3 regions of the Vibrio sp. R12-SG2-ISO1 genome follow, and region 3 is predicted to be linked to each of the others. Evidence: riboswitches for the same ligand, from Rfam matches in the RefSeq annotation. Region 3 holds a riboswitch; each other region holds the start of a gene.
The links. A riboswitch is a leader RNA that binds a small molecule or an ion and turns the genes downstream of it on or off. The one in region 3 is predicted to bind thiamine pyrophosphate.
Positions count from the first base shown of each region.

Region 1: another riboswitch for thiamine pyrophosphate. It lies ahead of thiC (phosphomethylpyrimidine synthase ThiC); the one in region 3 lies ahead of thiB (thiamine ABC transporter substrate binding subunit).
Region 2: another riboswitch for thiamine pyrophosphate. It lies ahead of thiD (bifunctional hydroxymethylpyrimidine kinase/phosphomethylpyrimidine kinase); the one in region 3 lies ahead of thiB (thiamine ABC transporter substrate binding subunit).

Region 1 covers NZ_JCBDGO010000002.1:583-7,762, forward strand. Annotated here, with positions in the region: partial or broken rRNA gene AC6R10_RS03345 (23S ribosomal RNA) at 1-633, shown strand, start outside; rRNA gene rrf (5S ribosomal RNA) at 793-908, shown strand; tRNA gene AC6R10_RS03355 (tRNA-Asp) at 965-1,041, shown strand; tRNA gene AC6R10_RS03360 (tRNA-Trp) at 1,191-1,267, shown strand; gene AC6R10_RS03365 (multicopper oxidase domain-containing protein) at 1,493-2,875, shown strand; gene crcB (fluoride efflux transporter CrcB) at 2,985-3,368, shown strand; TPP riboswitch at 3,451-3,549, shown strand; gene thiC (phosphomethylpyrimidine synthase ThiC) at 3,711-5,654, shown strand; gene AC6R10_RS03380 (thiamine phosphate synthase) at 5,665-6,927, shown strand; gene AC6R10_RS03385 (HesA/MoeB/ThiF family protein) at 6,930-7,180, shown strand, end outside.
Region 2 covers NZ_JCBDGO010000019.1:263,380-270,559, reverse strand. Annotated here, with positions in the region: gene AC6R10_RS14525 (PhoX family protein) at 1-97, shown strand, start outside; gene AC6R10_RS14520 (hypothetical protein) at 495-647, shown strand; gene AC6R10_RS14515 (LysR family transcriptional regulator) at 758-1,645, opposite strand; TPP riboswitch at 1,802-1,959, shown strand; gene thiD (bifunctional hydroxymethylpyrimidine kinase/phosphomethylpyrimidine kinase) at 2,051-2,887, shown strand; gene AC6R10_RS14505 (PstS family phosphate ABC transporter substrate-binding protein) at 2,919-3,869, opposite strand; gene AC6R10_RS14500 (putative bifunctional diguanylate cyclase/phosphodiesterase) at 4,090-6,096, shown strand; gene AC6R10_RS14495 (phosphatase PAP2 family protein) at 6,237-7,079, shown strand.
Region 3 covers NZ_JCBDGO010000010.1:106,839-114,018, reverse strand. Annotated here, with positions in the region: gene mpl (UDP-N-acetylmuramate:L-alanyl-gamma-D-glutamyl-meso-diaminopimelate ligase) at 1-1,332, shown strand, start outside; gene AC6R10_RS09625 (flavin prenyltransferase UbiX) at 1,348-1,971, shown strand; TPP riboswitch at 2,035-2,148, shown strand; gene thiB (thiamine ABC transporter substrate binding subunit) at 2,225-3,202, shown strand; gene thiP (thiamine/thiamine pyrophosphate ABC transporter permease ThiP) at 3,251-4,837, shown strand; gene thiQ (thiamine ABC transporter ATP-binding protein) at 4,821-5,537, shown strand; gene yjgA (ribosome biogenesis factor YjgA) at 5,626-6,156, opposite strand; gene pmbA (metalloprotease PmbA) at 6,264-7,180, shown strand, end outside.

The sequences.
Region 1 (7,180 bases), on a different contig from region 3:
TAACGGAGGAGCACGAAGGTGGGCTAATCACGGTTGGACATCGTGAGGTTAGTGCAATGGCATAAGCCCGCTTGACTGCGAGAATGACAATTCGAGCAGGTGCGAAAGCAGGTCATAGTGATCCGGTGGTTCTGAATGGAAGGGCCATCGCTCAACGGATAAAAGGTACTCCGGGGATAACAGGCTGATACCGCCCAAGAGTTCATATCGACGGCGGTGTTTGGCACCTCGATGTCGGCTCATCACATCCTGGGGCTGAAGTCGGTCCCAAGGGTATGGCTGTTCGCCATTTAAAGTGGTACGCGAGCTGGGTTTAGAACGTCGTGAGACAGTTCGGTCCCTATCTGCCGTGGGCGTTGGAAGATTGAAGGGGGCTGCTCCTAGTACGAGAGGACCGGAGTGGACGAACCTCTGGTGTTCGGGTTGTGATGCCAATCGCATTGCCCGGTAGCTAAGTTCGGAATCGATAACCGCTGAAAGCATCTAAGCGGGAAGCGAGCCCTGAGATGAGTCTTCCCTGATACTTTAAGTATCCTTAAGGGTTGTTCGAGACTAGAACGTTGATAGGCAGGGTGTGTAAGCGCTGTGAGGCGTTGAGCTAACCTGTACTAATTGCCCGTGAGGCTTAACCATACAACACCCAAAGGGTTTTGATGGACTCAATGAAGAACATTGAATGTGTAAAAGAGACGAGTGACTAGTTCCTAGTAGCTAGAAACGATAACGACAGCTTTCCGAATTATTAAGTTCTAGGAACTAGGCACTAGCTTCTAGGAACTTAAACAAAATTTGCTTGGCGACCATAGCGATTTGGACCCACCTGATTCCATGCCGAACTCAGAAGTGAAACGAATTAGCGCCGATGGTAGTGTGGGGCTTCCCCATGTGAGAGTAGGACATCGCCAGGCTTTGAACATTATCTATTTGAAGCACGATTGAGATAAGACTTTAAATAGACCACTGCGGAGTGGTAGTTCAGTTGGTTAGAATACCGGCCTGTCACGCCGGGGGTCGCGGGTTCGAGTCCCGTCCACTCCGCCACTTATAAACCTCGTTTATCGAGGTTTTTTTGAATCTAATTTTTAGGGGTGTAGCTCTCATTAATAGAGCAGCGGATTCCCCCAAAGTCTTCGAGAAGGCGCGTGTTGGGAGTTCGAATCTCTCTTCCACGAACAATTTGAACCTATTTTAGGGGTGTAGCTCCAATTGGCAGAGCAGCGGATTCCAAATCCGCGTGTTGGGAGTTCGAATCTCTCCACCCCTGCCATATTTTAAGGCTCTAGTCGAAAGACTAGAGCCTTTTTGTATATATAAATACCACATTTGAGATTTGAGGCTCTAGACTAGGCGTCCCCGACGTAAGGCTAGAGCCTTTTTTGTCTCCGTTTTTTAATCTTGCACGCGACAAAACCACAAATCGCTCATTGCACTGAGAATCATTCGCAGTATTTTGCTACATTATACGTCTTGTCTGTTTTAGGTGTTTACCGTTATGGCTTTGAGTCGTCGCCAATTTCTTCAATCTTCACTTGCTTTGTCTGCTCTCTCAATGATTCCTGCTTGTTCAGTGACTCGGCAAACTCGGACTCGAGAAGGCTATGTTTACGAGCTCACTGCTGAGCCTAGCCGGGCTGAACTCGTCCCTGGGTATCAAACAGACGTACTGGGGTTTAATGGTGCGATCCCTGCGCAGACACTCTATTGTCGTCAGGGGGAAGAGGTCGTGATTCGTTTCACTAACAAACTGTCAGAGCCTACAACCATACATTGGCACGGCTTGCGAATTCCTATCGAGATGGACGGCGTTCCTTTTCTCAGTCAAGCGCCTATCATGCCGGGAGAGACGTTTGAGTATCGATTCACTCCGCCTGACGCAGGCACGTTTTGGTATCACCCACACATGAACAGCGTTGAACAGTTAGGGCGAGGACTCGTTGGACTGATTATTGTTGAAGAGCGCGACCCCGTGGTTTTTGATGAAGAGCATGCGTTGATGCTCAAGCATTGGCACATTGACAGCCAGGGGCAGTGGAAGGAGAGAATGATTCCACGTTTAAGTGCTCGGATGGGCACTCCAGGGGAGTGGAGCAGTGTGAATGGCGTTCATGAGCCTGTATATACGCTTAAAGCACACGCGACCACTCGCTTACGCATTGCAAATGTCGACAATACCATTACCTATCCAATAGCGATTGAAGGGGCAGAGGCTTGGATATTGGCGATTGATGGTAACCCGGTCAGCACGCCAATTGAGCTCTCTCAGCATAAAATGGGACCGGGCATGAGGGTGGATCTTGGTCTGATTGCACCATCTGCTGGCAACAAAGTGTTTGTTCGTCAAATGAAGGGGCGTTTCCCTTTTCCTCTGTGTGAATTTGATGTCGTCGCGTCTGATTTGCCACAGGATCAAGCGCTGCCAAACTTGCCTCTTAACCCTGTGCCCGCGCTCGATCTTGCCAACGCTGAAGAGATTGACTTTGTGTTTGAGTGGCAAGGTGCGGTGACGCCCGTAGGCAAAGATGGCAAGGCGAGTCCAACCTTTTGGTTGACCAACAAGGTGGCGTGGCAGGGGATGAGTCGTCATTCGATTCCTGCGCCGCTGGCACAGTTGGAGCTAGGCAAAACCTACATCTTCGATCTTAAAAATGTCACTCAGTACCATCATCCTATTCATCTTCATGGCCACACCTTTACCGTGCTCGAAATGGACGGTAAGCCGCTCCCAGAGCCGTTCCATACGGATACGGTACTACTGGGCAAGAATGGTCGTGCCAAAGCGGCTTTCGTCGCGGACAACCCCGGTCGGTGGATGTATCACTGTCATGTCATAGAGCACATGAAAACCGGTTTGATGGGCTACATCGAAGTAAAGTGACTCCTGTAACTTTTTAAATCTAGCAGGATGTTTAGCGTCATTACATTGATCTGAAGTCTGTTTTTTTGTCTGTTTGGCGCTACACTAACGCCATAAATTTGGAGGGGTTATGGGTCAGTTTGCAATTTTAGGGTTTATTGCCATGGGTGGCGCCGTTGGTGCGTGCTCTCGTTATTTAGTGTCTGAGCTGTGTGCGACATTACTGGGGCGAGGTTTTCCATACGGTACGCTAACTGTTAACGTAGTCGGCTCACTGGCGATGGGCTTACTGATTGCCGCGTTTGAAAATGGCAACCTTGCGACTGAACCATGGAGACAGATCATCGGGCTCGGTTTTCTTGGTGCTTTGACGACGTTCTCTACGTTTTCGATGGACAACGTTTTACTCATGCAGCAGGGCGCCTTTTTCAAGATGGGACTCAATGTCTTACTCAATGTGGTATTAAGCATCTCTGCCGCTTGGGTGGGCTTTCAACTGCTGATCAAAAGCTAGCTTGCTTAGAGGTGCTTTGAGCCTCACTAGACAAAATTTACACAGGTCGGCTTGGTTTATCCAAGCCGTTTTTATATACTCGGTTCACTTGTCGGAGTGCCATAAGGCTGAGACCGTTTATTCGGGATCCGTTGAACCTGATCAGGTTAATACCTGCGAAGGGAACAAGAGAAGATATCGACCCTCCTAATCTAGGATTCGTTCTCTCTGATCTGAGCGTCATGCGATCTATCTACAGATAGATACCCGCGTCAGATCGCCCTCTTGTCGCATCTTTCCGCCAAGCATTTTTATCTCTAACACTCATGCTCCTACGAGCAATAAAGAGCAAGGAAAAATGCTATGTCGAATCGCAAACAAGCGAGACTGGAAGCCAAACAGTTTATTGATACCCTCTCGGTACAGGCGTACCCCAATTCACGCAAGGTTTATGTAGAAGGTTCACGACCTGATATTCGTGTTCCTATGCGAGAAATCTCCCTTGCTGACAGCTTGATTGGCGGTACTAAAGACGCGCCGATCTTTGAGCCCAATGAGCCGATTCGCGTTTACGACACTTCTGGTCCTTATACCGATCCTGACCATACGATTGACCTCTACCATGGATTACCTAAGTTACGTGAACAGTGGATTGAAGAGCGCGGTGATACGGAGCTGCTCGATGAGGTCAGTTCGGTATACACCAAACAGCGCTTGGAAGACGATACGCTAGACGAGCTGCGTTATGGTAACTTACCTCGCATTCGCCGTGCGAAAAGCGGTCAGTGTGTTACTCAGCTCCACTACGCGCGTCAAGGTGTGATTACACCGGAAATGGAATACATCGCTCTGCGTGAAAACATGGGGCGTGCTCGTTATCGCGATGAGGTGTTGAACCAACAGCATCCAGGTCAAAGCTTTGGGGCCCACTTGCCAAAGGACATCAGTGCTGAGTTTGTCCGCCAAGAAGTGGCCGCGGGCCGTGCCATCATTCCATCCAACATCAACCACCCGGAAGCGGAGCCAATGATCATTGGTCGCAACTTCTTGGTCAAGGTGAACGCCAATATTGGCAACTCCTCCGTGACCTCTTCCATTGAGGAAGAAGTTGAGAAATTGGTTTGGGCAACACGTTGGGGTGGCGATACAGTGATGGATTTGTCGACCGGACGCAATATTCACGAGACTCGAGAGTGGATTCTACGTAACAGCCCAGTTCCGATCGGTACCGTGCCTATGTACCAAGCGCTTGAAAAAGTGAATGGCATTGCAGAAAACCTCAATTGGGAAGTGATGCGAGACACCTTGATTGAGCAAGCTGAGCAGGGCGTCGATTACTTCACGATTCATGCCGGTTTGCTGTTGCGTTATGTGCCGATGACGGCCAAACGTGTCACGGGTATTGTCTCTCGCGGCGGCTCGATCATCGCTAAGTGGTGTCTCGCTCACCATCAAGAAAGCTTCCTTTACACCCACTTCCGCGAAATTTGTGAAATTTGTGCCAAGTACGATGTCGCGCTTTCGCTCGGTGATGGCTTGCGTCCAGGTTCGGTGGCCGATGCCAATGATGAAGCGCAGTTTGCTGAGCTACGCACGTTGGGTGAACTGACTAAGATCGCGTGGGAGTATGACGTACAGGTGATCATTGAAGGCCCTGGGCATGTACCTATGCACATGATCAAAGCCAATATGGATGAGCAGCTAGAGCACTGCCACGAAGCGCCATTCTACACTTTGGGTCCTCTGACGACCGATATTGCCCCAGGGTACGATCATATTACCTCTGGCATTGGCGCCGCGATGATTGGCTGGTACGGCTGTGCGATGCTCTGCTATGTGACGCCGAAAGAGCACTTGGGTCTACCCAATAAAGAAGACGTTAAGACGGGCTTGATTACTTATAAACTCGCGGCGCATGCGGCGGATTTGGCTAAAGGCCACCCTGGTGCTCAGGTTCGTGACAATGCACTCTCAAAAGCTCGCTTTGAGTTCCGCTGGGAGGATCAGTTCAACTTGTCGCTTGACCCTGATACAGCGCGAGCTTTCCACGATGAAACTTTGCCGCAAGAGTCGGGCAAAGTGGCTCACTTTTGTTCAATGTGTGGACCAAAATTCTGTTCGATGAAAATTTCTCAGGAAGTGCGCGAGTACGCTAAAGACACGCAACAAGTCGAAGCCGACCAAGCCATCTCCGTTAAAATGCTCGACGATCCACTCGAAGGGATGCGCCAAAAGTCAGAGGAGTTCCGTCAATCGGGTTCTGAGCTGTATCATCCTGCCGCGCAGCCTGAAAGTGCAGAGTCGTAGGAACGCGGCGATGAACATTGTGATTCCTCACTCACAACCCACATTGCGCGATGATATCGCGCAATGCTTGGCATTGGCCGGCGAGCAAGGGTTCGCCATACAAGAGATTCAGTTGATTGACGGGGCTGAGTCGACGGTTGAACTGCGCGGTGCGTCTTCTTCTGTTTGGATTGCTCGGGATACGCAAGTCTCCGAGTCTTCCTCTCTCACTGACGATAGCGAACAAAACGTCCATCAACTGGTTTACTCAGTTGCAGAGGGTGATGTCTCGCTGGCGGACTATGCCCCGCATGCGATCGTTATTGGCGCGAGGTGCGAAGGACGCATGCTTGATATTTGGCAGCACAGCACGCCGCCTCATGCTGAAGTGCGTGCGCTTAATGTCCACCAAATGGCGCTTGATCCTACACAGCACTTCGCATGGTTTATCACCTTGCGGGCGCTCGATTTTCCCGTTGAAGATGCACTGACGCTCGCACGTGCGATGGGGCATGTTTCACGTGAAACATCTCAATGGCCTTGTTGTTTTGAGCAGTTTCCTACGCCTGTGCTGGAAGACGAAACTCTCGGCATTCGTGTCGGTTGGAAAACCGAAGGCCAACCGATCTCTTTTCCCTCTATGGTGAAAGAGGTGTTGGGTCTCTATCCGGTGGTCGACGATGTCCGTTGGATTGAACGATTGCTGCCTCTAGGCATTAAAACCATACAGCTGCGCATCAAAGATCCACAGCAAGCCGATTTGGAAGCGCAGGTGATTCGTGCAATTGCATTGGGTCAGCAATATCAAGCACACGTGTTTATCAATGATCATTGGCAGTTGGCGATAAAGCACGGTGCATTCGGTGTTCACCTTGGCCAAGAAGATATTGAAGCGTCGAACTTGCAGGCATTGTCACAGGCAGATATCGCTTTAGGGCTCTCGACACATGGCTATTACGAACTGTTGCGTATTGTGCAGATTGCGCCAAGCTACATCGCACTGGGGCATATCTTCCCAACCACGACCAAAGTTATGCCTTCAAAGCCGCAAGGTTTAGTGCGCTTGAAGCTTTATCAACAGTTGATTGATTCGATTCCTCGCTCGCAAGGTATGGGCTTTCCTACGGTTGCGATTGGCGGTATCGACCAAGGTAACGCTGCGATGGTGTGGCAGTGCGGCGTCTCAAGCTTGGCTGTCGTACGTGCGATTACGCTCTCCGATGATCCAAAACCGGTCATTGCGGCTTTTACTGAGTTGATGAAGGCAAACAAGCAAGTAGGAGATCACGGATGACCATCCTGTCTGACGAGGCGTTCTTACGTTACCAAAGACAAGTGTCGCTGCCGCAATGGGGTGAACAAGGGCAAGCAAAGTTGGCGAATGCTCATGTGTTGCTGATTGGTTGTGGTGGCCTCGGGTCAGCGGCAAGCCTTTATTTAGCTACCGCTGGTGTGGGTAAATTGGTGTTGGTGGATGATGACCGTGTCGAGCTAAGCAATCTTCAGCGCCAAGTCATCTATCGAAACGATGACCAAGGGCAGAGCAA
Region 2 (7,180 bases), on a different contig from region 3:
AGGTGCGCCTTCTCACTACCCAGGTGGTGGTGACAGCAAGCCTCGCTCCACCATTGTTGCCATTACCCGTGAAGATGGCGGCGTTATTGGCGCTTAAGCTGTCTCACTGTTTGCATCAACAATCATTCGCATCAAGATGGGCGCCACGAGCGCCCATTTTCTATTGCCGATCTCCACATTGGCATATTTATGCGATCGCTCGCATAAAAAACGTCAAGGTTTCGTGTGTTCACCGCAAAGAGTGTTGCGCTTCACAATCGCAATCCCTATATTGAAAGAGTACTCAGCATAACCTTAAGGTGTTCTAATCCGAATAAACTCCAGATAACAATACGACATTGAGCGATTGACCCGGCGAATCTACCCCATTTCTATTGGTTCAGACGCCCCAACGTAAAAAGAATAAAGTCTATCTGAGCGCCTTCTGATGAGAGAAGTGGCACCTTTAGGTTATCAAGTACGGTGATGATAACTGAGGAGGAGGAGGTTAGGCTATGGTATCACTACTTTGGGTAGCATTAGGTTGTGTGGTCTTCTTATGTTGTTGGAGTGCTCAGCATGGTCTCCCTATGCTGGGGCTTAAACTGGATGAGTCCGATCTACTGATTATATCTGAACTCGCTGGCGAAGACGTCTTAGAGGCATGACCTCAAATAAACGACGATAATGAGCGTTGAAGCAGCAGCAAAAATGGAGCCTTGGGCTCCATTTTGCGTTTCAAGCCTATCGAAAATTTTGGCTATGGCAGTGCGTTGCGTTATAGCGAGATCACGTCCGTCAACTTATCCACCACCGTATGAAAACGGGCTGGCCACGCTCTTTGTTTCTTGCTCACCAAATACAGGGTCTCGACGACGGCTCTCTTTGGCTGATGCACAGCAAGTTGATCGCGCAAAGTGAAAGAGCTGAATGCGCTGTGTGGCAGCACCGTAAAACCGAGCCCTTTGGCAACTGGCAGAAGAATTTGGCTGAGTTGGTTGATGTAGCCCGAGGTGCGCAGGGCGCGAATATCAATCCCCGCCAGCGCTTTGTCGCCACACTGCGAAAAGTAGAGCGAGAGATAGTGCTCCGCGTCGGGGTGGCGAATTAAACCGAGCTCAAGGAGAAGTTCAGGGGTGATAGGCTCGTCGACGTTTGCCGGTACAATCAAACACATGGTTTCTTGACCTATCTCCTGCGCTTCGATTCTCGGGTCGAGCGGAATGTGGGTGACAAGGCCCAAATCGGCGCGTCCCTCAGCCAAATCGTCGATGATCTTGCGGTTGGGGGCGACTTCCAGCTTGACGACCAGTTGTGAAAATTCACACTGTAAATCGAGCAGATGCGGGTAGATAAGCTGCGCCAACGCGCCAGAGCAAGAGACCGACACTTCACCTCGATGCGCGTCATCCTGAGATAACGAAGCAATCAGGTCTGTTTCTTGTTTGGCGCGCTGCTTTGCGTACTGATAGACCTGTCTGCCTTGTTCCGTTACTTCAAAGCTCTTGTTGTGACGCGCAATCAGTGGGTAGCCGCAAGCCTGTTCGAGCTTTTTGATGTGCTGGCTGACACCGGGCTGAGTCATGAACAGCTTTTCTGCGGTATGAGTAAAGTGGCCGGTCTCGACCAAGGTTTGAAACGTTTTGAGCCAGAGTGGATTGAGCATAACCGTCAAATCAATAACGAAAATTTATAAAATTAAGAGTAAACGATAATGTTCTGTGTGCCAAACGTCGCGTTCGTATCGCCCACTCCTCGATTCACTCGGGTTATTTAAGTGATCTGAATAGGTTGCATCTGCGCTACCACAGGGTTAAGGTTGGCGACATAGTCGGGGAGCGTTCCTTCTGCTCGAATCATAACGATAGCTTGATTAACGAGCCTGTCGTAGAAGCATAGAAGGAAGGCTGAGATCGCATCGCGAGACCCGTTGAACCTGATTCAGTTAGCACTGACGTAGGGAACTATTCATAACGCGGTGTCGTGGGGTCGCCACAATCTCGCCCGTTATGTGTTGTGCTTGGCCAACGCGCTCTGCACACAGTTCCTGACGCGTGCGTGAGGAACACCGATGAACCAAACCGCATTTTATGACCCTCAAACTCCGATTGTCCTAACCATCGCTGGCTCCGACAGTGGCGGCGGCGCGGGCATCCAAGCCGACATCAAAGCGATCAGTGCAACAGGCAGTTACGCCTGCTCCGTTATTACGGCCATTACCGCGCAAAATACCCGTGGCGTTCACGCCATTCATCCTATCCCTATCGACCATGTTCAAGCGCAGCTCGATGCGGTATTGAGCGATCTCAATGTCGTGGCGGTGAAGGTTGGCATGCTGGCTGACGCTGAAATCATCCGTGTCGTGGCACAAAGTTTGGCGGCGTATCAGCCCAAGTTTCTAGTGGTGGACCCGGTGATGGTGGCCACCAGTGGTGACAGCTTACTGCACGCCAGTGCGGTGGGGGCGCTCAAGAAAGAACTGCTACCGCTTGCCGATATGATCACACCAAACTTACCCGAGGCGGCGGCGCTGACTGGGCGAGCAACGCCGACATCGGAAGAGGAGATGGGAGCGATGATTGACGCCCTGCGCGCCTTGGGCGCCAAAACAGTGCTTCTTAAAGGGGGGCATTTAGAGGGCGAAAGCAGCAACGATCTGCTGATTGAAACGACTGGCAGTGAATTGATTCGCGCTAAACGAGTCGCCACTCATAATACTCATGGCACGGGTTGCACGTTGTCATCGGCCACTGCGTCCTATCTTGCCCAAGGGTATCGGCTGCACAAAGCGGTCCATTTGGCCAAGCAATACATCTCACAAGCCATCGCGCATGCCGATGAACTCTCTATTGGTCAAGGACATGGGCCTGTGCACCACTTTTTCTCTGGTCACCAAAATGTACGTTAATCGCGATGGTGTGCAGTCACATCACATGGCCCTATTTGGGCATCGAGACCGAGCCAGAGCGGCTAGAGTTGAGAATAAAACGCGCCGCGTCATAGCGATCATTGGAGAGAGGAATATAGCCAGAGTGGGAGACAACTTTGTTGATGTTGTCTCTGTCGATATAACTATCGACAAAGCGTTTCAGTGATGGCCGCTTCTCTAGCGCCTGTTTGTTCACGTAAATAAACAGAGGGCGGGAAAGTGCGGTGTATCGTCCCATAATCACGTTCTCGACACTGGGTTTGACCGCGTTGAAGCCAGAGGGAGAGATGGCGACCGCTTTCAACTTGTCTTGATTTTGCAAATAGTAGGCAAAGCCGATAAACGCCATAGCGTTGGGGTCGGCGGCCACTTCGGCGACTAAGGCTTCATCGTCTTCATTCGCGGTGTAGTCTTGTCGACTCGCTTTGCCATCAAGCACCACCTCAACAAAATAGTCATAAGTGCCTGAATCTGATCCAGGGCCGTGCAGGACGATGGGGCGATCAGGGAAGTGCGGATTGACTTGCTGCCAGTGAGTTATCGTGCGTTCAGCGGTGCTTTCCCAGAGTGTTTTCAGTTCATCAAGAGAGAGCGCATCGATCCACTGATTTTCTTTGTTCACCACCACGGTTATTGCATCGAGTGCGACAGGGAGCTCAATATAGTCGATGTGGTTGATCTCACACAGCGCTCGCTCTTTCTCTTTAATCGGGCGAGAGGCGTTAGAAATATCCGTGCGGCCTCGGCAAAACTTGCGAAATCCGCCACCTGTGCCAGTGATGCCCACCACCACTTGGGTGTTGTGCCGCTCGGCACGCATAAAGTGATCGGCGACGGCTTGAGTGATCGGGTACACGGTACTCGACCCTTCAATTTTGATCAGATCTTTCCCGTGTGCCGTGGTACTCATCAGCGCTAGGCATACAGAAGCAAGAACAGTCGAACGCAATCGAAAAGTCATGGTTGAGCACAAAGGAAGAATCAACATACCGCGACTATACGAGCTAGCACTTTTGAGCTCAATATCTTCACGTGGACTGTCACTAAAGATTCATCAATTACTCACCAATAATAACTATGCTGAATATCTTCATGGGGTTGTAACATTTCTTCACTAGGCTGACTCGCCTATGTTTTTATTCCTGCCCGCAAAATACGTGGGTAAACGTTCGTGTGATGCTATGAAGCGCAAATTCATTTTTACTTCCATTCTCGCCTTGTTGGTGATCACGTTTACGTCGGCGCTAGTGACCCAAGCGACCCATCTTTTAGTGAAAAAGTCCCCGCTTGCGGAAGCGGCCGCTGAAATTAAAGTCAACGGTACGCTGGCCTACCTTTGGTTTGATGAGATCATGTCGGGCGATACCGCTCAGTCGATTCAGGAAGTGTGGTACTATTTAGAAATCGCCGATTGGCATGTGGTCGCGCTGCTTGAAGGCGGCGAGAGCATCATGGGCAATTATGAGCCAGTCACGGACAACGAATTACGTGAGCGTCTGGTTGAGCTTCGCAAAACGCTGGCGCAATTTCGCCTTCATGTGGAATCCACCTACCAAAAAATTCAGGCGCAGCGAGCGGATGCGTTTTTAAGCGCCGGACGCGACGAGCAATTTTTGGAGTTTGCCAGCCAAGCGGATGAGATCCAGCGCGTGATCAAAGCCAGTTATGAATCTGGGATTTCCAATTACACGCAAACCAGCATCACCCTGATTATTGCGGTGATTGTGATTGCTGCCTACTCGATACGATTGCAGCACCGCTATGAGAAAAACCGCGATCAATTGCTCCACTCTCTCACGCAAGCCAAAGCCGCAATAGAGGAGAAAAATGAGCAACTGCACAACCGAGCTTACTTCGACCCTTTAACTGGGTTGCCAAACCGAGCGCTGTTTTTAGACCGACTAGGCCAATCTATCCTCAACGCGGACCGCTCGAAAAAGCCGTTTGCTTTACTGTTCATCGATTTAGATCATTTTAAAGACGTCAACGATCTTTATGGGCATGAGATGGGCGACCGCTTGCTTGAGCAAGTCGCAAAGCGGATTGAGAGTAGCATTCGCATCACCGACTTGTCGGCGCGCTTCAGTGGCGATGAGTTTGTGGTGGTACTGAGTCACTTAAACAGCGTCAATAGCGCAATCAGTGTCGCCAACCGTATCGCCTCCAAGTTGATAGATACCTTGCAGCAGCCGTTTCATATAGAGGGTGTGGCGGTGAATGTGTCCGCCAGTATTGGCATTTCGCTCTATCCCGAAGACAGTGCGACGCAAGACAGCTTGCTACGCTACGCGGACAACGCCATGTATCACGCCAAAGCGATGGGCAAAAACAATTTTCAGTTTTACTCCAAAGAGCTCAACCGCATTGCGATGTCGCAAAAAGAGACCGAGAGCGATCTCAATAAAGCGATTGAGCGTGATGAATTCGAGCTGCACTTTCTGCCCAAATGGCAGTTGAACGATGAGAAAGTGGTCGGCGTTGAAGCCTTAGTGCGTTGGAACCATCCCACCAAAGGGCGGTTGTACCCCAATGATTTTATTCCCGTGGCCGAATCCACCGGTTTGATTCGCTTGCTTGATTTGTTGGTGATGCGCAAAGCGCTGCAAGCCAAGAGAAAGTGGTTAGATGACGGCGTCGAAACTGGGGTGGTGGGGGTGAATATTTCCGCGAAGAGCTTAAAGCATCCGGGCTTTTTTGACAGTTTGAAAAAGGTCATTGTTCAGTCCGGCGTTCCGACACGCTACTTAGAGGTGGAAATCACCGAGACCGTGATGATTGAGAATACCGAACTCGCGCAGGTGATTTTCAAAGAGTTACAGCAACTGGGTGTGCGCGTGGCATTGGACGATTTCGGTACCGGCTTTTCATCACTCTCTTACTTGAAAGATTTCGAGTTTCAAACGCTCAAAATCGATCGCAGTTTTGTTATCGATTATGCCAATAATGCCACCTCGTCGGTATTGCTGAAAAACATTATCTCGCTTGGCAACGAGCTTGGTGTTTCTGTGGTTGCTGAGGGCGTTGAAACCGCTGCCCATCAGCGGGATCTACTCAAAATGGGTTGCGCGATTGGCCAAGGTTTCTATCTCACTAAACCGGTAAATGCAGAGGCGCTAGCCAAATTGCTTGCTCCAGAAGCGTACCTCAGAGAGCGTGGAAACGTGGTGCCTATGACCCGATGGTCTTAGTTATGCGCTTGCCCTTATCAACTGTTGCACACCGATAATTTGGCATGATGCGAACTTGCAGCGAATTGACACGCGGTTGATAAAATCATTAACGCCACACGCCTAAGATCATCTCTCGAGAGTCGAGGTGAGAGGCGAGTGTGAAACATAGAGTTAGTGAGAAGCAAAAAGGGTTAGGGCTGTTGATGGTGCTGTCGGGTGCCATTGCGCTGATGAGCCTGATGTTTAGCTCAGTGGATTTGCTGAGTGACGTCTCAGATCCCATCGGGCAAGGGATGACATGGCTGACTTACTCCGCGGGATCGCAAGGCTTTCTCGTTACTCTCGCTTTGCTAGTGGGTTTGGCTCTTTGGGTCATTCGTACGGCTTCTTCTCGGTATTCTTTTTCTCATCGTTCTCTTTTGACCACGGATTACTCAAGCGTTCCACCTCGTCCAAGCGTTTCACCTCGTCGTCAGCTTGGTGTGTCGCTGATAGGAAAAGCGGCGCAACTGGCGCTGCTGCTGGTGTTTGCCTTTGTTGCCAAAAGTGGCTTGAAGCTCGCGACAGAAAGCCCGCGTCCTTACACGGAACTGTTAAGTCATCAGCTGTTGATTCCCCAGCCCGCGCACTTTTATAAGCTCGATGCCGAGCAAAAAGATCAGGTGATTGATGCCCTGGATACTCGGGTGAGTGATTGGCGTACGCGCCATTGGCATGGCGAGAAAGATTACTCTTTTCCTTCCGGCCATACGCTGTTTGTCGCGGTGTGCGTGGCCTTTTTTGGCGGCCTGTTTGCTGAGCGTAAGCACTATGCTCTGGCTGCGGGTGTGTTGATTTGGGCGCTAGCGGTCGCTTACAGCCGTCTGTGGCTTGGTATGCATCGACCCATTGACCTTGTTGGATCTGTGGCGGTGGCCGCGTTGATTTACATGTTGGTGCCGCGGTTAACTGTGCCATTTAGATGGCAAGAGAAGCTCACCTTGGGCCATGTCAAGCGCTAGTATTTCGCTTGGGGGAACCACGGGTTTGTCGCGGAGCAAGCAAGGCGAACTTTCGGTGCTATTCTTTAAGGTACCTTACTCATTTATCAATAAGACACGAG
Region 3 (7,180 bases):
ATTTGTGGCACCTTTATGGGAGGAGCGGCAATTTTAGCGCGTCAATTGGGGCACAAAGTCACCGGCAGTGACGCCAATGTGTACCCGCCCATGAGCACGCTACTTGAATCGCAAGGTATTGAAATTATAGAAGGGTTTGATCCGGCGCAGTTAAATCCGGCGCCCGATTTGGTGGTGATCGGTAATGCGATGAGCCGTGGTAACCCGTGTGTCGAACATGTGCTTGATAGCAACCTGCGTTACACCTCCGGCCCGCAGTGGCTGCAAGAGTTTTTGCTGCATGACCGATGGGTACTGGCGGTCGCGGGAACGCACGGCAAAACCACCACATCGAGTATGCTCGCTTGGATTCTGGAAGATTGCGGTTATGAACCCGGTTTTCTCGTGGGGGGCGTGCTTGGCAACTTTGGTTTGTCGGCAAGATTGGGCAACAGCCCGTTTTTCATAGTTGAAGCTGATGAATACGACAGCGCTTTTTTCGATAAGCGTTCTAAGTTCGTTCATTACCATCCACGTACCTTGGTCATGAATAACCTTGAGTTCGATCATGCAGACATCTTCGATGATCTGGAAGCGATTAAGCGCCAATTTCACCATCTAGTGAGAACCGTACCGGGCAATGGTCGGATGTTTACTCCTCAATCAGACCAGGCGCTGCAAGACGTTATTGCCCGTGGCTGCTGGAGCGAACAAGAGTACACAGGGTGCGAATCTGGCTGGCAAGCGCAAAAACAGGCCCAAGATGGCAGTGTCTTTGATGTCTTATTGGCGGGAGAAATAGTGGGTCGAGTGACGTGGGATTTAGTCGGCGATCACAACGTCAGCAATGCGTTGATGGCCATCGCGGCGGCGCGTCATGTGGGTGTCACTCCGGATCACGCTTGTGAGGCGTTAGGGCGCTTTATTAATACCAAACGCCGCTTAGAGTTAAAAGGGCAGGTCAATGACATCACTGTGTATGACGACTTTGCTCATCATCCAACGGCGATTGAACTGACATTGGGCGGCTTACGTAACAAGGTGGGTCAATCCCGAATCCTTGCGGTGTTGGAGCCGCGCAGTGCAACCATGAAACGCGGGGTGCACAAAGAGACGCTCGCGGCCTCATTGCAGGCGGCCGATGAAGTGTTCCTCTTTCAACCTGAGTCAATTACCTGGTCCGTGAGTGAGATTGCCGAGCAGTGCGCGCAACCTGCTTATGTCTCTGACGACATCGACGACTTGGTGCGCAATATCGCTCGGCATGCTCGCCCCGGCGATCAGATTCTGGTGATGAGTAACGGCGGGTTTGGCGGAATTCACGACAAACTGTTAGCGCAATTAGCCCAATAATAAGAGATACGCATAATGTCTGAAAAATCCATCACCCTCGCTTTCACCGGAGCCTCAGGCGCGCCTTACGGGCTGCGTTTGTTGCAGTGCTTGTTGGCCGCGGACTATCAGGTTTACCTGCTGGTTTCATCGGCGGCGCGAGTGGTGTTGGCCACCGAACACGGATTAAAACTGCCTGCCAATCCAGACAGCGCCAAGCAAGCCTTAGTCACCCATCTTAATTGCGACCCGGCTAAATTAGTGGTGTGCGGTAAAGAGGATTGGTTCTCGCCCGTGGCCTCTGGCTCAGCGGCGCCCAAGCAAATGGTGGTCTGCCCTTGTTCGGCAGGAAGCGTCGCTGCGATTGCTCATGGTATGTCCGATAATCTGATTGAACGTGCCGCCGATGTGGTGATGAAAGAGCGTGGTCAATTGCTGCTGGTAGTTCGAGAAACGCCGTTCTCAACCTTGCACCTTGAGAACATGCACAAGCTCTCGCAGATGGGCGTTACCATTATGCCCGCCGCGCCCGGTTTTTATCACCAACCTAAATCGATAGACGATCTTATTGATTTTATGGTCGCGCGCATTTTGGATCACCTCGGCATCGAGCAATCCTTGGTGGCGCGCTGGGGCTATGATCAACGTAACGATTCGTGATTGCGCCTTGGTGGGCCGTCACGCAAGTATGGCTATTGTAGGGCAGACCTATTACAATCAAGCCGAACCTCATCGGGGAGCTATTCATTCACTGAATGACGCTGAGATCGAGCTTTGCTCGGGACCCGTAGACCTGAACCAGATAATGCTGGCGTAGGAATTGAGCGAGGACATCAGACGTCTGTTTGTCCCTCAGACCTGCGTGGCTCAACAAGGAGAGCGAGCAGTGAAATCCACTTTTATCCCTTCAATTATGCCACTTTGTGCCGCCGTGGCATTGACGTCTTTTTCTGCAACCGCAGCCGATACGTTAACCGTTTATACCTATGACTCTTTCGCTGCCGATTGGGGTCCAGGCCCAGCGGTAAAAAAAGCGTTTGAAGCACAGTGCGACTGTACGTTGAATTTTGTAGCTTTGGATGATGGCGTCTCTATCCTCAATCGCTTGAGACTGGAAGGCAACAATAGCAAAGCCGACATTGTGTTGGGGTTAGACAACAACTTGATGGCAGAAGCGCAGCAAACCGGTTTGTTGGTTGAGCATAGCGTCGATACGTCATCCGTCACCTTGCCAGGCGGCTGGTCCAATACGACCTTTGTGCCGTACGACTACGGTTACTTCGCGTTTGTCTACAACAAAGAGACCTTAGCTGAGCCACCGACTAGCCTCAAAGCGCTGGTGGAATCAAATGACGACTTAACAGTCATCTACCAAGACCCGCGTACCTCAACCCCGGGTCAAGGTTTGATGCTGTGGATGAAATCTGTCTATGGCGACGAAGCGCCGCAGGCGTGGAAGGCGTTGGCGAAAAAGACAGTGACGGTCACGAAAGGGTGGTCAGAAGCGTACTCGATGTTCTTAAAAGGCGAGTCTGACATGGTGCTCTCTTACACCACGTCACCTGCGTACCATCTGATTGCCGAAAATGAGGCTAAGTTCGCTGCGGCGAATTTCGCGGAAGGTCATTACACTCAAGTAGAAGTGGCCGCCAAAGTTAAAACGAGCGCGAACAGCGAGTTGGCGGATGCCTTTATGCAGTTTATCCTCAGCGATGACTTTCAGTCGGCCATGCCCACAGGGAACTGGATGTACCCTGTCACTGACGTTGCGTTACCAGAAGGGTATCAAAGCCTGACGAAGCCAAGCCAAGCCTTGAGCTTTAGCGCTGAAGAGGTGGCTACCCACCGCAAAGCGTGGATTCGTGAATGGCAAAACGCGTTGACCTTCTAAGGTTGGGCGTTCGTGCAATCTGTCCCTAAATTAGGCGTATGGGTCGCGATGTTGATCGCGGCCTTTGTCGTTTCTGCGTTGCTGGCATTGCTCAATCAAGCGCCTTCCTTCGATCTGCGTGTCATTTGGCAAGACCCTTATTACCGCCACGTTACCCAATTTAGCTTCTATCAATCTTTCCTCTCAACGCTGCTCAGTGTCGGCTTGGCGATCCCCGTCGCCCATGCTTTGTCGCGGCGGCAGTTTATCGGCAAAGCCTTGGTACTTAAGCTGTTTGCGACCACTTTGGTGCTGCCTGTGTTGGTGGGGGTGTTTGGCTTGCTGGCGATTTATGGGCGCAGTGGTTGGCTGGCGACACAGCTTGCGCAGTGGGATCTCTCGTTGCCATTTAATATTTACGGTTTGCACGGCATTTTGCTCGCGCACCTCTTTTTTAATCTTCCTTATGCGGCGCGTTTGCTGCTGCAATCACTAGAGTCGATTCCGGCGGAGCAACACAAACTGTGCGCCCACTTAGGCATGGGGCATTGGCAAAAGTTTAAGTGGGTCGAATGGCCGCGGATGAGGCAGCAATTAGCGCCCGTTTGCGGGTTGGTGTTTATGCTCTGCTTTACCAGTTTCGCCACTGTAATGGCACTGGGCGGCGGGCCTAAATCGACCACTATTGAGCTCGCGATTTACCAAGCGATCAAGTTTGATTTTGATTTGCAAGCGGGCGCGTTATTGGCGATTTGGCAGATGTTGCTATGTGGCTTAATGGCACTATCGATTCAACGTTTCGCCCGACCTATTGCCACTTCGATGGGCAGCAACGCACCTGCTGCGTTGGTGGTGAAAGACAATCTACTCTCTAAGTGCTGGGATGGCGCTTGGGTAGGATTTAGCTTGCTGTTAGTGTTGCCGCCTCTTGGGATGGTACTAGCCAGTGGCATGAATTCTCAGGCGTTAAGTGTGCTGAGCGATGGCCGATTTTGGTCCGCGCTCGGCGCGTCACTGAAAGTGGCGAGCATGGCGAGCGTTATCGCTGTCAGTGCGGGCACGGCGATTTTATTGTCGAGCCGAAGACTGCGCCTCAATCAACGTGAGAAAACCGCGGATAAGATAGAGCTGCTAGGGACCATCATCCTGGTGACCCCAGGATTAGTGATCTCGACCGGGCTCTTTTTGCTGCTCCGTTCGTGGACGGATGCGCTCAGCTACGCCTTGGTCGTTGTTGTTGCGGTCAACGCGTTAATGGGGCTGCCTTATGTGATCAAAACCTTGGCTCAGCCGATGTTGCAACTTGAGCAGCAGTATCAGTACCTTTGTGCAACCCTTGGAATCCGCGGTTGGCGCCGTTTACGAGTGGTGGAGTGGCGCGCATTAAAACGGCCGCTGGCGCACGCGTTTGCCATCAGCTTTATGTTTTCTATGGGTGATCTCAGTGCCATCGCGCTGTTTGGCAGTCAGGAGTTTCGTACTCTGCCGCTCTACCTGTTCCAACTGCTCGGCAGCTACCAAATGGACGCGGCGGCGGTCGTATCGGTCACTTTACTGCTTTTGAGTGTGGGCTGCTTTGCGCTGATGGAGCGCCTGTTTCGCCCTCGCTCTGCCTCTACCCCCACCAATAGGAGTCACTATGCTCACTCTCAGTGACCTGCATTACGATTATCATGCCGAGTCATTTCAGTTTGATCTGCACGTTGAGGCAGGGCAAGTCGTCGCGCTAATGGGACCCAGTGGCGCAGGGAAGTCGACCTTACTCGCCTTGATGGCGGGTTTTATTGAACCATTAAGCGGTGAAATTTTAGCGCAAGGTCAAACACTCAACGGGCTGGCACCTTATCAGCGCCCGTTTGCGATGTTGTTTCAAGAACACAACTTGTTTGCTCACCTTACCGTGTTGGAAAACATCGGCCTTGGATTGGATCCCGGCTTGAAGTTGTCTGCAACGCAGAAACAGGCGGTAGTGCAAGCGGCGCAGCAGGTGGGGGTGGCGGAGTATTTGTCTCGATTGCCGCATGAGCTCTCTGGTGGCCAGCGTCAACGGGTTGCGTTAGCGCGCTGCTTTGTACAATCTGCGCCGATATGGCTGCTCGACGAGCCCTTTTCAGCGCTCGATCCTTTGCTCAGGTTAGAGATGCTATCACTGGTCAAACAGTTGGCGAGTGAGCGTGATATTACGGTCGTGATGGTGACGCACCACTTGGGTGATGCGAAAGCGATCGCAACGCATTTTGCGTTTGTCGAAAAGGGTCATGTCGCAGCGACTGGGCCGATCTCAGAACTAGCAGCGACCCACTCGGACTCTAGCCTCGGCGCATTTGTTCAGGCGGCCACCACGGCGCACAACTGAGCGCTATAACAATGGGCTAGAAAGCAGAGATAAAAAAAGCGGATAAGTGTGCACTTATCCGCGTCAATCATCACTGACTAAGAGCGTGTTATTGTGGCTCTTCGCTGCTCAATGCTTTGAGGATCTGGAAAATCTCTCGATACGCTTTAGCCGGCTTGTTGGCTTGTTTTTCTTTGTTCGCCTGACGAGCAAGCTGACGCAAACGCTGACGGTCCGCATCCGGATACAGCGTCAATACCTCTTCAATTGCGCTGTCGCCCTCTTCCACCACACGGTCACGCAGTTGCTCTAGTTTGTGCAGCAGCGCCGTGGTTTGAGAGTGCTTGTTACGGACTTTATCCAGCGCCGCTTGAATTGGCTCTGGGTCTTCGTGACGCATCAATTTGCCGATAAACTGCAACTGACGACGGCGCGCTTCGTTTTTAAAACGCTGCGCATCGCGAATCGCATCGGCCAAGTCTTCGCTGAGTGGAAATTTTTCCAACACAGAGGGCTTGAGGTTAACGAGCTCTTCACCCAGTTTCTGCAGCTCTTCCATGTCACGCTTCAACTCGGATTTACTTACCCAGATGATCTCTTCTTCTGGTTCCCATGGCGCTTTCTGATTTTTGCGAGCCATTTTCATACCTTCATTTGAACGTCTATTTCTCTATTTTAACAAGAATCATGGGGAGAAAGCGAAATTCTTGTTATCCTAGCGACAAAGCAACGACTGATGAAGAGAATATGGACGTAAAAAAGCAAGTGGCACAGCAGCGTATCGAGCTTGAAGCTGCCGTCGCGAAAGCGTTAGAGATGGCGGGTGAAAAAGCGGATGCCGCGGAAGTTGCCATCAGTAAAACCACAGGTTTAAGCGTATCGACTCGCATGTGTGAGGTCGAAAATGTGGAGTTCAACAGCGACGGTGCACTCGGTATTACCGTCTACCGCAATCAGCGTAAAGGCAGCGCCTCAACGTCAGACTTAAGCGAAAAAGCGATTCAACAAACGGTATTGGCGGCGCTCGATATCGCTCAATACACATCAGAAGACCCGTACGCAGGCCCAGCACCGGCTGAGTTGATGGTCAAAGATATTCCCGATTTGGATCTGTTTCACCCCGATACGCCTGATCCTGACTACGCGGCAAAAATGGCGATTGAAGCGGAGCAAGAAGCGCTCAGCTACAGCGATAAGATCAAGCAAAGTGATGGCGCCAGTTACGATAGCCATTATGGCGTCAAAGTGTACGGCAACAGCCACGGCTTACTGGCGAGTTATGCCTCAAGTCGCCATAGCATCAGTTGCTGTGTGATTGGTCAAGGCCAAAACGGTGAAATGGAACGTGACTACAGCTACACAGTGGCGCGTCACAAAGACGACCTGTGGACGCCGAAATCCGTGGGCCTGAGCGCAGCGGAGAAAACCGTCAGTCGTTTAGACGCGCAGAAGCTCAAAACCGGTCAGTACCCGATCATGTTTGCGGCGGATGTCGCAACGGGTCTACTCGGTCACCTTGTGATGGCGATCAGTGGCGGTAACTTGTACCGCAAATCCTCGTTTCTTCTTGATCATCTTGGTCAGCAAATTCTACCCAGCTGGTTCCAAGTCGACGAGCGTCCCCATGTGTTGCGTGGTCTGGCGTCAAGCCCGTTTGATAGCGA